Regions from separate parts of the Streptomyces europaeiscabiei genome, predicted to be linked through region 2. Evidence: riboswitches for the same ligand, from Rfam matches in the RefSeq annotation. Region 2 holds a riboswitch; the other holds the start of a gene.
What was found. Region 2 has a riboswitch for glycine ahead of gcvT (glycine cleavage system aminomethyltransferase GcvT). Riboswitches for the same ligand answer to the same signal wherever they lie in the genome.
Positions count from the first base shown of each region.

Region 1 (5,105 bases), 5.5 Mb from region 2:
AGCTCCTGCCTGACGGCCAGATCATCGCGCCGCACCGCCCGATGGGCACGGTGATGACAGCCGCCTGAGCCGCACTCACGTGCGCGCAGGGTGAGCGTCCCCGCACAGGACGTCCGCCCGGACACAAGAGGGGCCGGCCGGAGAAGCACTCTCCGAACCGGCCCCGACGCGTAACCGCGCCCGACTACGCTTCGTAAGCGTCCAGCGGCGGGCAGGAACAGACCAGGTTCCGGTCACCGAAGGCCTGGTCGATCCGGCGCACCGGCGGCCAGTACTTGTCGGCGCGCGAGACCCCGGCCGGGAAGACCGCCTCCTCGCGCGTGTAGGCGTGCTTCCACTCCCCGCCGAGCGCGCCCGCGGTGTGCGGCGCGTTCCGCAGCGGGTTGTCGTCCGCGGGCCACTCGCCCGAGCCGACCTTCTCGATCTCCGCGCGAATCGCGATCATCGCCTCGCAGAACCGGTCCAGCTCACCGAGGTCCTCCGACTCGGTCGGCTCGATCATCAGCGTCCCCGCCACCGGGAACGACATCGTCGGCGCGTGGAAGCCGTAGTCGATCAGCCGCTTGGCGATGTCGTCGACGCTCACCCCGGTCGACTTGGCCAGCGGCCGCAGGTCGATGATGCACTCGTGCGCCACGAGCCCGCCCGGGCCGGTGTACAGCACCGGGTAGTGCGGCTCCAGCCGCTTGGCGACGTAGTTGGCGCTGAGCACGGCCACCTGCGTGGCCCGCTTGAGCCCCTCACCACCCATGAGCCGGACGTACGCCCACGAGATCGGCAGGATGCCCGCCGAACCCCACGGCGCCGCCGAGATCGGGCCCACGCCCGTCTCCGGGCCCGCCGCGGGCTGCAGCGGGTGGTTCGGCAGATACGGTGCGAGGTGCTCGCGCACCGCCACCGGCCCGACACCCGGACCACCGCCGCCGTGCGGGATGCAGAACGTCTTGTGCAGGTTCAGGTGCGAGACGTCACCACCGAAGTGCCCCGGCTTGGCGAGACCCACCAGTGCGTTGAGGTTGGCGCCGTCGACGTACACCTGACCGCCCGCATCGTGCACCTGCGCGCAGATGTCGGCCACGTGCTCCTCGAACACCCCGTGCGTCGACGGATACGTGATCATCAGCACGGACAGCTCGTCGCTGTACTGCTCGATCTTCGCCCGCAGATCCTCGACGTCGATCTCGCCGTCCTCGGCGGTCTTCACGACGACGACCTTCATGCCGGCCATGACGGCGCTCGCCGCGTTCGTGCCGTGCGCGGAGGACGGGATGAGGCACACGGTCCGCTGCTCGTCGCCATTGGCCCGGTGGTACCCGCGTACGGCCAGCAGACCGGCCAGCTCACCCTGCGAACCCGCGTTCGGCTGCAGCGACACCTTGTCGTACCCGGTGGCCTCCGCCAACCCCTCCTCCAGCTCACGGATGAGCGTGAGATACCCCTGCGCCTGCCCGGCGGGCGCGAACGGGTGCAGCTGCCCGAACTCCGGCCACGTCACCGGCTCCATCTCGGTGGTCGCGTTGAGCTTCATCGTGCAGGAGCCCAGCGGGATCATGCCCCGGTCCAGCGCGTAGTCCCGGTCGGCGAGCCGGCGCAGGTAGCGCAGCATCGCGGTCTCGGAGCGGTACTCGTGGAACACCGGGTGCGTGAGGTAGTCGTCCGACCGCAGCAGCCCCTCGGGCAGCGTGTCCGCGGCGGCGGCGTCGAGGGCCTCGACGTCCCCCTCCACCTCGAAGGCGGTCCACACGGCGCCCAGCTGCGCCCGCGTCGTGGTCTCGTCGCAGGAGATCGACACCAGGTCGGCGTCCACGAGGTGCAGATTCACGCCATGTTCCCGCGCGGCGGCCACCACCTCACCGGCCCGCCCCGGCACCCGCACGGTGAGCGTGTCGAAGTACGCCCCGTGCACGACCTCGATCCCACCGGCCGCGAGCCCCGCGGCGAGCACGGTGGCGTACCGGTGGGTACGCCCGGCGATGGTCCGCAGCCCCTCCGGCCCGTGGTAAACGGCGTACATACCGGCCATCACGGCGAGCAGCACCTGCGCCGTGCAGATGTTGCTGGTCGCCTTCTCCCGGCGGATGTGCTGCTCCCGCGTCTGCAGGGCGAGCCGGTACGCCTTGTGCCCGTCCACGTCCACGGAGACCCCGACGAGCCGTCCGGGCAGGCTGCGTGCGAACTTCTCCTGCACGGCCATGTAGCCCGCGTGCGGCCCACCGAAGCCCATCGGCACACCGAACCGCTGCGTCGTCCCGACCGCGATGTCGGCGCCCAGCTCACCGGGGGACGCGAGCAGCGTCAGCGCCAGCAGATCGGCGGCGACGGTCACGAGCGCGCCGAGTGCGTGCGCCTGCTCGATGACAGGCTTCAGATCCCGTACGACACCGGAGGCGCCCGGGTACTGGAGCAGCACCCCGTTGATCTCCCGCCCGGCGATGTCGGCCGGAATCCCCGCGCCGAGGTCGGCGACGACGACCTCGACGCCGGTCGGCTCTGCACGGGTCTCGATCACGGCGATCGTCTGCGGCAGCACGTCCGCGTCGACGAGGAAGAGCCCCTTCTTGTTCTTCCCCATACGGCGGGACAACGCCATGGCCTCGGCGGCAGCAGTGCCCTCGTCCAGCAGGGAGGCCCCGGAGGTGGGCAGACCGGTCAGCTCGGCCACCATGGTCTGGAAATTGAGAAGAGCCTCGAGTCGCCCTTGGGAGATCTCGGGCTGGTACGGCGTGTAAGCGGTGTACCAGGCCGGGTTCTCCATGACATTCCGCAGGATGACGGGCGGCGTGAACGTCCCGTAGTACCCGAGCCCGATCATCGAGCCGAGCACCTGGTTGCGGTCCGCGAGCGAACGCAGCTCGGCGAGCACCTCGGCCTCGGTCCGCGCGCCGGGAAGGTCCAGCGCCTCGGCGTTCTTGATCACTTCCGGGACCGCGGCCGCCGTCAGCTCGTCGAGCGAGCCGTACCCGACGTGCGCGAGCATCTTGGCCCGCGCCTCGACATCTGGGCCGATATGGCGCCGCTCGAAGGGGATTCCCTGTTCGAGCTCGGAGAGCGGAATGCGATGGGCGGTCATTGCGGAGGCCTCCTGGTCTGACACGACCTTCGAGGGGCACCACGGCACGGGCGCCCCGACGGCCTCCCCCTCTGTCATCTCAACCTGAGAGCTTCACCGGTCCAGGAACGAACCGGCTTTCACCGTCGGTGAGAGCGGAAGCCGTGACACCCGCTCTGCTTTCCAGAGTGACCTCGTCCGTGCGGTACGTGAGCCTGAGAGATTCCGGGGAGGAGTTGCTCCTTCGGCGCCTCCGGATGGTGTCCGGAGGACTCTCCCGCACGGGGTCAGCAGCCGCTGCCAGGGTATCAGCGCGACCCACGCACGAGTCTTCGAGTGGCCACCTTCCCCGTTGTGCCTTTTCGTAGGGGTGAGGGATGATTTGCGACTCCTCTGCGAACCACTTGGAGGGCCCGTGCAGACCGACATCGATCCGCGCAACCTGATCGGCCGCAAGGCGTTCGACCGCAAGGGCAGCAAGATCGGCACCGTGGACGAGGTCTACCTGGACGACGCCACCGGCATCCCCGAGTGGGCCGCGATACGCATGGGGTTCTTCGGCCGTGACGCCTTCGTCCCCCTGGAGCCCAGCGAACTGATCGAAGGCACCCTCCATGTCCCCTTCGACCGCACCCTCATCAAGGACGCCCCCGACTTCGGCGTAGGCCGCCACCTCTCCCCGGAGCAAGAACTCCAGCTCTACCACCACTACGGCCTGGACATAGCCCCGCCCCCACCCATGGACCGCAACTTCGGAAACGTCGCGGGGCAGGAAGACGTCTGACCGATGGCACCGGGGGAGTCCGTGGCCTCTCCTCCCCCTTCCCCACGCTCCTTGACTTCGCCTGCCTGGCCGGGCCCTCCCTCACGTCGCTTCCTCACGCCCTCCTCCGGCCCGCCCCACCGGCGCTCCACGACGGCGGCGCAGACAGGACAGGCGGTCCCCGCCCGCCTCAGCCCCGCACCCCGTCCGGCACCAGCGGCAACGGCTCCGCCGGCTCCAGCGCCGGATCGCCCGTCCTGAAGGTCCGCACCCGCCCCGGCCCCACGTCGAGCGGCGTCTCGAACCGCACGGTCACCCGCCCCAGCCCGCTCCCCTGCACCCACCCATGCCCGTACTCGGTATGCCGTACGTCATGTCCGGCCCTCCACTGCCGCTCCGCACCCGCGCTCTCCTCCACCGCGGGCACCTCCGCAGCGGCCCCGGCCTCTTCCTCCACGGGCTCCGGTTCCCCCGCCGCCTGCGCGAACAAGTCCTCCTGCGTGTAGTCGGCGAGCCCGCTCACCCCCACCCCCAGCAACCGCACCCCACCCGTCGTGTCCACGGCCTCCAGCAGCCGCGCCGCCGCCTCCCGCACCACCGCAGGGTCGTCCGTGGGCCCACGCAACGTCTCCGACCGGGTCAGCGTCGAAAAGTCGTACCGCCGCACCTTCAACACGATCGTCCGGCCCGACAGCCCGGCCCCCCGCAACCTCCGCACGCACCGGTCCGCAAGCCGCTGCACCTCCATCCGGACCCGCACCCGGTCATGGATGTCCACGTCGTACGTGTCCTCCACCGACACCGACTTCGTGTCCCGCTCGGCCACCACCGCCCGGTCGTCCCGCGCCAGCGCCATCGCGTACAGCCCGTGCCCATGGGCCTTTCCCAGCAGCCGAACGACCTCGTCCTCCCCCGCCTCCACGATCTCCTCGACCGTGGTGATCCCGGCCCGCCGCAGATGGTCCCCGGTCGCCGGCCCCACCCCCGGCAGGATCCGCACGGACATCGGCCCCAGCAACGCCCGCTCGGTCCCGGGCTCGATCAGCACCAGCCCGTCCGGCTTGGCCTGCTCGGAGCCGATCTTCGCGAGCATCTTGCAGGCCGCGAGCCCGACGGATCCCGTCAACGCGGTCACCACCCGTATGTCCGCGCGCAACCGCGCCCCCACCAGCCGTGCCGATGCCTCGTCCCAGGCGGCGCCCCCGGCCTCCAGATCCACGAACGCCTCATCCAGGCTCAGCGGCTCCACCAGCGGCGAGAGATCACGCAACAGCCCCATGACCTGATCGCTGA
Region 1 is NZ_CP107841.1:1,766,160-1,771,264, forward strand. It holds gene OG858_RS07510 (DUF5999 family protein) at 1-68, shown strand, start outside; gene gcvP (aminomethyl-transferring glycine dehydrogenase) at 185-3,070, opposite strand; glycine riboswitch at 3,243-3,339, opposite strand; gene OG858_RS07520 (PRC-barrel domain-containing protein) at 3,465-3,833, shown strand; gene OG858_RS07525 (DNA polymerase IV) at 4,003-5,105, opposite strand, start outside.
Region 1: linked by a shared signal. The riboswitch ahead of gcvP (aminomethyl-transferring glycine dehydrogenase) and the one ahead of gcvT (glycine cleavage system aminomethyltransferase GcvT) in region 2 are both predicted to bind glycine.

Region 2 (5,105 bases):
GTTCAGAAGCGACATGCGTACGACCTCGTCCTCTCAGCCGGCGGTGTGGGCGACGTACTCGTCGGCGGTGAGCAGGTCGTCCGGCTCCTGCGCGACTCGTACCTTGAACAGCCAGCCGCCCTCGAACGGGGCGGTGTTCACCAGCGACGGGTCGTTGACGACGTCCTCGTTGATCTCGGTGATCTCACCGGAGACCGGTGAGTACAGGTCGCTGACCGACTTCGTGGACTCCAGTTCGCCGCAGGTCTCGCCCGCGGCCACGGTGGAGCCCACCTCGGGAAGCTGGGCGTAGACGACATCGCCGAGCGCGTTCGCCGCGAACTCCGTGATGCCGACCGTCGAGACGCCGTCCTCGGCGACCGACAGCCACTCGTGCTCCTTGCTGTAACGCAGCTGCTGGGGGTTGCTCATGGCCTGAATTCTCCTGTACGCGGGGGAGTGGTGAGGAAGGGGGGGGACTGCTGAAACCGCTGTTGAGCAGCGCGGATGTGCCCAGTGTCACTCTCGGGGTCCACACGGGTGCCGCTTCCGAACGACTACGTGTACGACCTCGCACACGACTACGGGCGGACGACTACGAAGGTGTCACTTCTGCCGCTTGTAGAACGGCAGCGCCACGACCTCGTACGGCTCGTGGCTGCCCCGGATGTCCACGCCCACACCGGCCGTGCCCGGCGCGGCGTGCGTGGCGTCGACGTACGCCATGGCGATCGGCCTGCCCAGCGTCGGGGAGGGAGCGCCGGAGGTGACCTCGCCGATCACCTTGCCGTCGGCGACGACCGGGTATCCGGCGCGCGGCACCCGGCGGCCCTCGGCGACCAGGCCGACGAGGACGCGGGGCGGGGCCGAGGCGGCGCGCTCGGCGGCCGCAGTCAGCGCCGTACGCCCGACGAAGTCGCCCTCCTTCTCGAACTTCACGACGCGCCCGAGCCCGGCGTCGAACGGCGTCAGCTCGGTGGTCAGCTCGTGACCGTACAGCGGCATGCCCGCCTCCAGGCGCAGCGTGTCCCGGCAGGACAGCCCGCAGGGCACCAGGCCCGCGCCCTCGCCCGCCTTGGTCAGCGCCTGCCACAGCTCGACGGCGTGCTCCGGCTTCACGAACAGCTCGAAGCCGTCCTCACCGGTGTACCCGGTCCGGGCGATCAGCGCGGGGACCCCGGCGACCGTGCCGGGCAGCCCCGCGTAGTACTTCAGACCGTCGAGGTCGGCGTCGGTGAGGGCGGCCAGGATGCCGGGCGACTCGGGGCCCTGGACGGCGAGCAGCGCGTACGCGTCCCGGTCGTCCCGCACCTCGGCGTCGAACCCGGCGGAACGCTCGACGAGCGCGTCCAGCACGACCTGGGCGTTGGAGGCGTTCGCGACGACCATGTACTCGGTCTCGCCCAGGCGGTAGACGATCAGGTCGTCGAGGATGCCGCCGTCCTCGCGGCAGATCATGGTGTAGCGGGCGCGGCCGGGCTTCACACCGCCGATGTTGCCGACCAGCGCGTGATCGAGCAGCGAGGCGGCCTGCGGGCCGGAGACGGTGATCTCGCCCATGTGGGAGAGGTCGAAGAGGCCGGCCTTCGTGCGGACGGCGGTGTGCTCGTCGCGTTCGGAGCCGTAGCGCAGGGGCATGTCCCAGCCTGCGAAGTCGGTCATCGTCGCACCGAGCGAGCGATGCAGGGCATCGAGCGCGGTACGGCGCGATCCAGCGGTGGGGCTACTGCTCATCGGTTCTGCTCCCAGGGCATGACAGGCGAGGGCGATCCTCCCCATCTGTCATCGGAACCTGAGAGGTTCACCACGACCGCACGTACTGGTGGTCATGGTTTGCACCTTGGGTGGAGCCGTCCTCTGCGCAAGAAGAGGTGCGGCCCGCTTTTCAGATGTGCCTCGCCCACGCGGTATCTGAGCCTGAGAGATTCAAGGGAGGGACTTGCTCCTTCGGCGCCCCAGCGAGACTGCTGGGAGCTCTCCCGCGCGGATTCAAGCGGCCGGTATGCAGTTGGCGCGCACATCATTGCACGCATCGACGTGGTGCGGCAGGGGGACCTTTCACAGGTGGGGACACGACGAGCACAGGCAGACACAGCGGTCCGTAGCAGTCTTGTGGCCATACGAGGACTGAACCAGGAGGGATCGGGCATTACCTTTTCTTTACGGTCTGTGGGGATGGGACTCCATACCCATTCCCCTGGGGAGGACGATCACGGTGAACAGGACCACGGCGTACGCGACCACTTCGGGCATCGCCATGCCCAAGCAGCCCGTCGTACCGGCCGGTGAGGCGTGCGGCCCGTTCCCGAGGCCGGTCGTCCGCGACCTCAGGGAGCGTGCTGGGCGGAGCCCCCACGGACTGTCCTTCGGACCGGACGACCTGGTGGTGGTCACCGGGCTCCCGGGCAGCGGCAAGTCGACGCTGATGCGGCGGTCCGTGCCCGGCGTCCGGATCGACTCCCAGGACACCCGGGACCGCTTCGACGCGCGCTTCGCCCGCCACCTGCCGTACGCGGCCTACCGGCCCTTCGTGCGCCTCGCGCACTACGCGGGCCTGCGGCGTGCCCTCCGCTCGGGGGAGGGCGTCGTCGTGCACGACTGCGGGGCGCAGGCGTGGGTACGAAGTTGGCTCGCGCGTGAGGCCAGAAGGCGGGGCGGCACCCTGCATCTGCTGTTGCTCGACGTGACGCCCGACGAGGCGCGGGACGGGCAGCGGGAGCGGGGAAGGGGCGTGTCGCGGTACGCCTTCGCCCGGCACAGGGGGGCGATGAGGCAGCTGCTGCGGGCGGCGGAGCGGGGCAGGCTGCCGGAGGGGTGCGGGGCAGCGGTGATCATCGATCGGGCCGCGGCGGACGTCTTGAAGCGGATCGACTTCGGGGGGTGAGATCCGGGAGAGCGTCGGGGGTGCTGTGCGTCGCGGACCGCGGGTACGGCGTGGCTGGTCGCGCCCACGCGGCCGAGCCGCCGGTCGGCGCTGTCCCGCGTTCCTTGAGGGGCGCCCCGGCGAGTCGGTGGCATTAAGGTGCAGGGACAACAGCATCACGGAGCAAAGCGGTAGGCAGCAGATGGACTTCCCGGCGGACTTTCCGGCACAGGCACATCCCCACGGGCACGGCGGGTGGCCCGGCAACGAGCTCGAGGAGGTGCTGTCCGCGTCGCTCGGCGTGCCCCAGGCCGGGGCGCGGATCGTGGAGGTGCTGGCCCGCAGCTTCGTCTGGGTGCCGCTGCCGGAGGGCGGCGGGCCGCAGAGCGGTCAGCTCGATCTGCCCACGATGGAGTTCGACGGCCAGGCGTATGTGCCGGTCTTCAGCTCCGAGGAGCAGTTCCGCCAGGTCGCCGGCAGTCACATGTCGTTCACGATCGCCCCGGCCGTCGAGTTCGCGCGCGGCCTGCCCCCGCAGATCGGCCTCGCCCTGAACCCGGACGGTGTCGTCGGTATGCCGTTGCCGCCGCCCGCCGTGGCCGAGCTGTGCCGGGCCGGGCGGACCCCGCTGGACGGATCGGCGAACGGCGCCCGCGTACGGCTGTTCGAGCCGGACTGGCAGGACGACCCCGTGGACTTCCTCGCGGCCGCCTCGGCCGAGTTCGCCGCGACCGGAGTGGTCCTCTCCGCCCGCCGCTGCCTCGCCTCCGTCGAGACTGCCGACCCCGTCATGTTCATCGGCGTCGAACTGGCCTCCTGGGAGGCCGACCGCGCACTCCCCCTGGCCGGCCTCGGCCGTGCCCTGACCAAGACCCCCGTCCCCTGGCCGGTCAACATGGTCTTCCTGGACGTGGCCCAGGACCCGGTGGGGGACTGGCTCCGCGAAAAAGTACGGCCCTTCTACCAACAGGGTTACTGACCGGATTCATTTACGGGCGCGGGGAACTGCGCGACCAGCCACGACGGCGCCGCGGCCCGCAACGCACAACAACCCCCGAGCCCTGACCGGCTCAACCTGCACACCACCTAAGCTGGTTCCTATAACCAGGGTCCAACACCAACCACGGTCCACATCGAAGGGCGGCCAACGTGAGCGCGAGCGGCAGCCGCATCGCCACCGGGCAGGTCGAGCACATGCTGCGGCAGGTGACGCCCGGGCGTTACGACGCCTACGAGGCGCTGCTGCGTGCCCTCGCCACCCCGTCCTCCGGCCAGATCTGGATGCTCCTCTGGCACGGCCAGGCCGGCTCCCCGGACGCGCAGTACGGGAACATGGAGGTCGACGGGTTCAACTACGCCCCGTGCGTCACCTCCGCCCAGGAGCTCTCCGCCAGTGGCTGGAACCGCAGTTACGAGGTGGTCGACGGCCTCGACGTGGCCCGCACCCTCTACCCCGACCACTACGGCCTCTGGCTGAACCCGCACGCGCCGGGCGGCGGCGTCGGCATCCCCTGGCTCGACCTGCGCCGGATCGCCACGGGCCTGGAGCGCCAGCCCGCGGGCCCGCTCCGGCTGTCCGAGCCGGCCATCGAGATCCCGCAGTTCTACGCCCTGCTGACGCAGAACGCCCACCGCACGCCCGCCGTGCGTTCGCTGCGCCGCGCCTGGGTGCAGCCCGCGCTCGGCGCGCCGTACCTGGCCATCGGCCTCGACGTGTACGACACCTCACCGCCGGCCGTCGACTCGGTGCGCGGGATGATGCAGCAGTCCATCGGCGCGGTCCCCGACGGCCTGCCCGTCTCCACCGTCGCCATGTCCGACGAGTACGACCCGGTCGCCATGTGGCTGCGGGCCGGCGCCCGCCCCTTCTACGACCGCGAAGCCCATGCGGCCCCGGCGCAGGCCCCGGCGGCGGGCGGATACGGGTACCCGCGCGCGTACTGAGCGCTCGCGCTCCGCGCAGGCCGCCTCGCCCCTTCATGCCGTGGCCCGGGTCACGTGTCACTGTCGTGCCCACCGCTCAACAGAGCGTCTCGTCCGGATAGCGGAACCCTGCTGGCCACATCACGGTTGCGCATACATTCGCCGCCGGGTCTGGTGCCTGATCGCGCGACCGTTGAAGACTCCCCCAGAGCGATGGGGGGATCGGACGAACGCGCTGTTCATACGGCGAAGTTCGATGCCGCGTCTCCCCTCGTACCAAGCAGTAACACAGAGCGACAGAGAGAACAGCAGTGGTGACGGACCGCACCGCAGATCCGGG
Region 2 is NZ_CP107841.1:7,302,561-7,307,665, forward strand. It holds gene glyA (serine hydroxymethyltransferase) at 1-15, opposite strand, end outside; gene gcvH (glycine cleavage system protein GcvH) at 34-411, opposite strand; gene gcvT (glycine cleavage system aminomethyltransferase GcvT) at 586-1,713, opposite strand; glycine riboswitch at 1,749-1,874, opposite strand; glycine riboswitch at 1,875-1,971, opposite strand; gene OG858_RS32075 (AAA family ATPase) at 2,195-2,863, shown strand; gene OG858_RS32080 (enhanced serine sensitivity protein SseB) at 3,045-3,821, shown strand; gene OG858_RS32085 (enhanced serine sensitivity protein SseB C-terminal domain-containing protein) at 3,992-4,786, shown strand.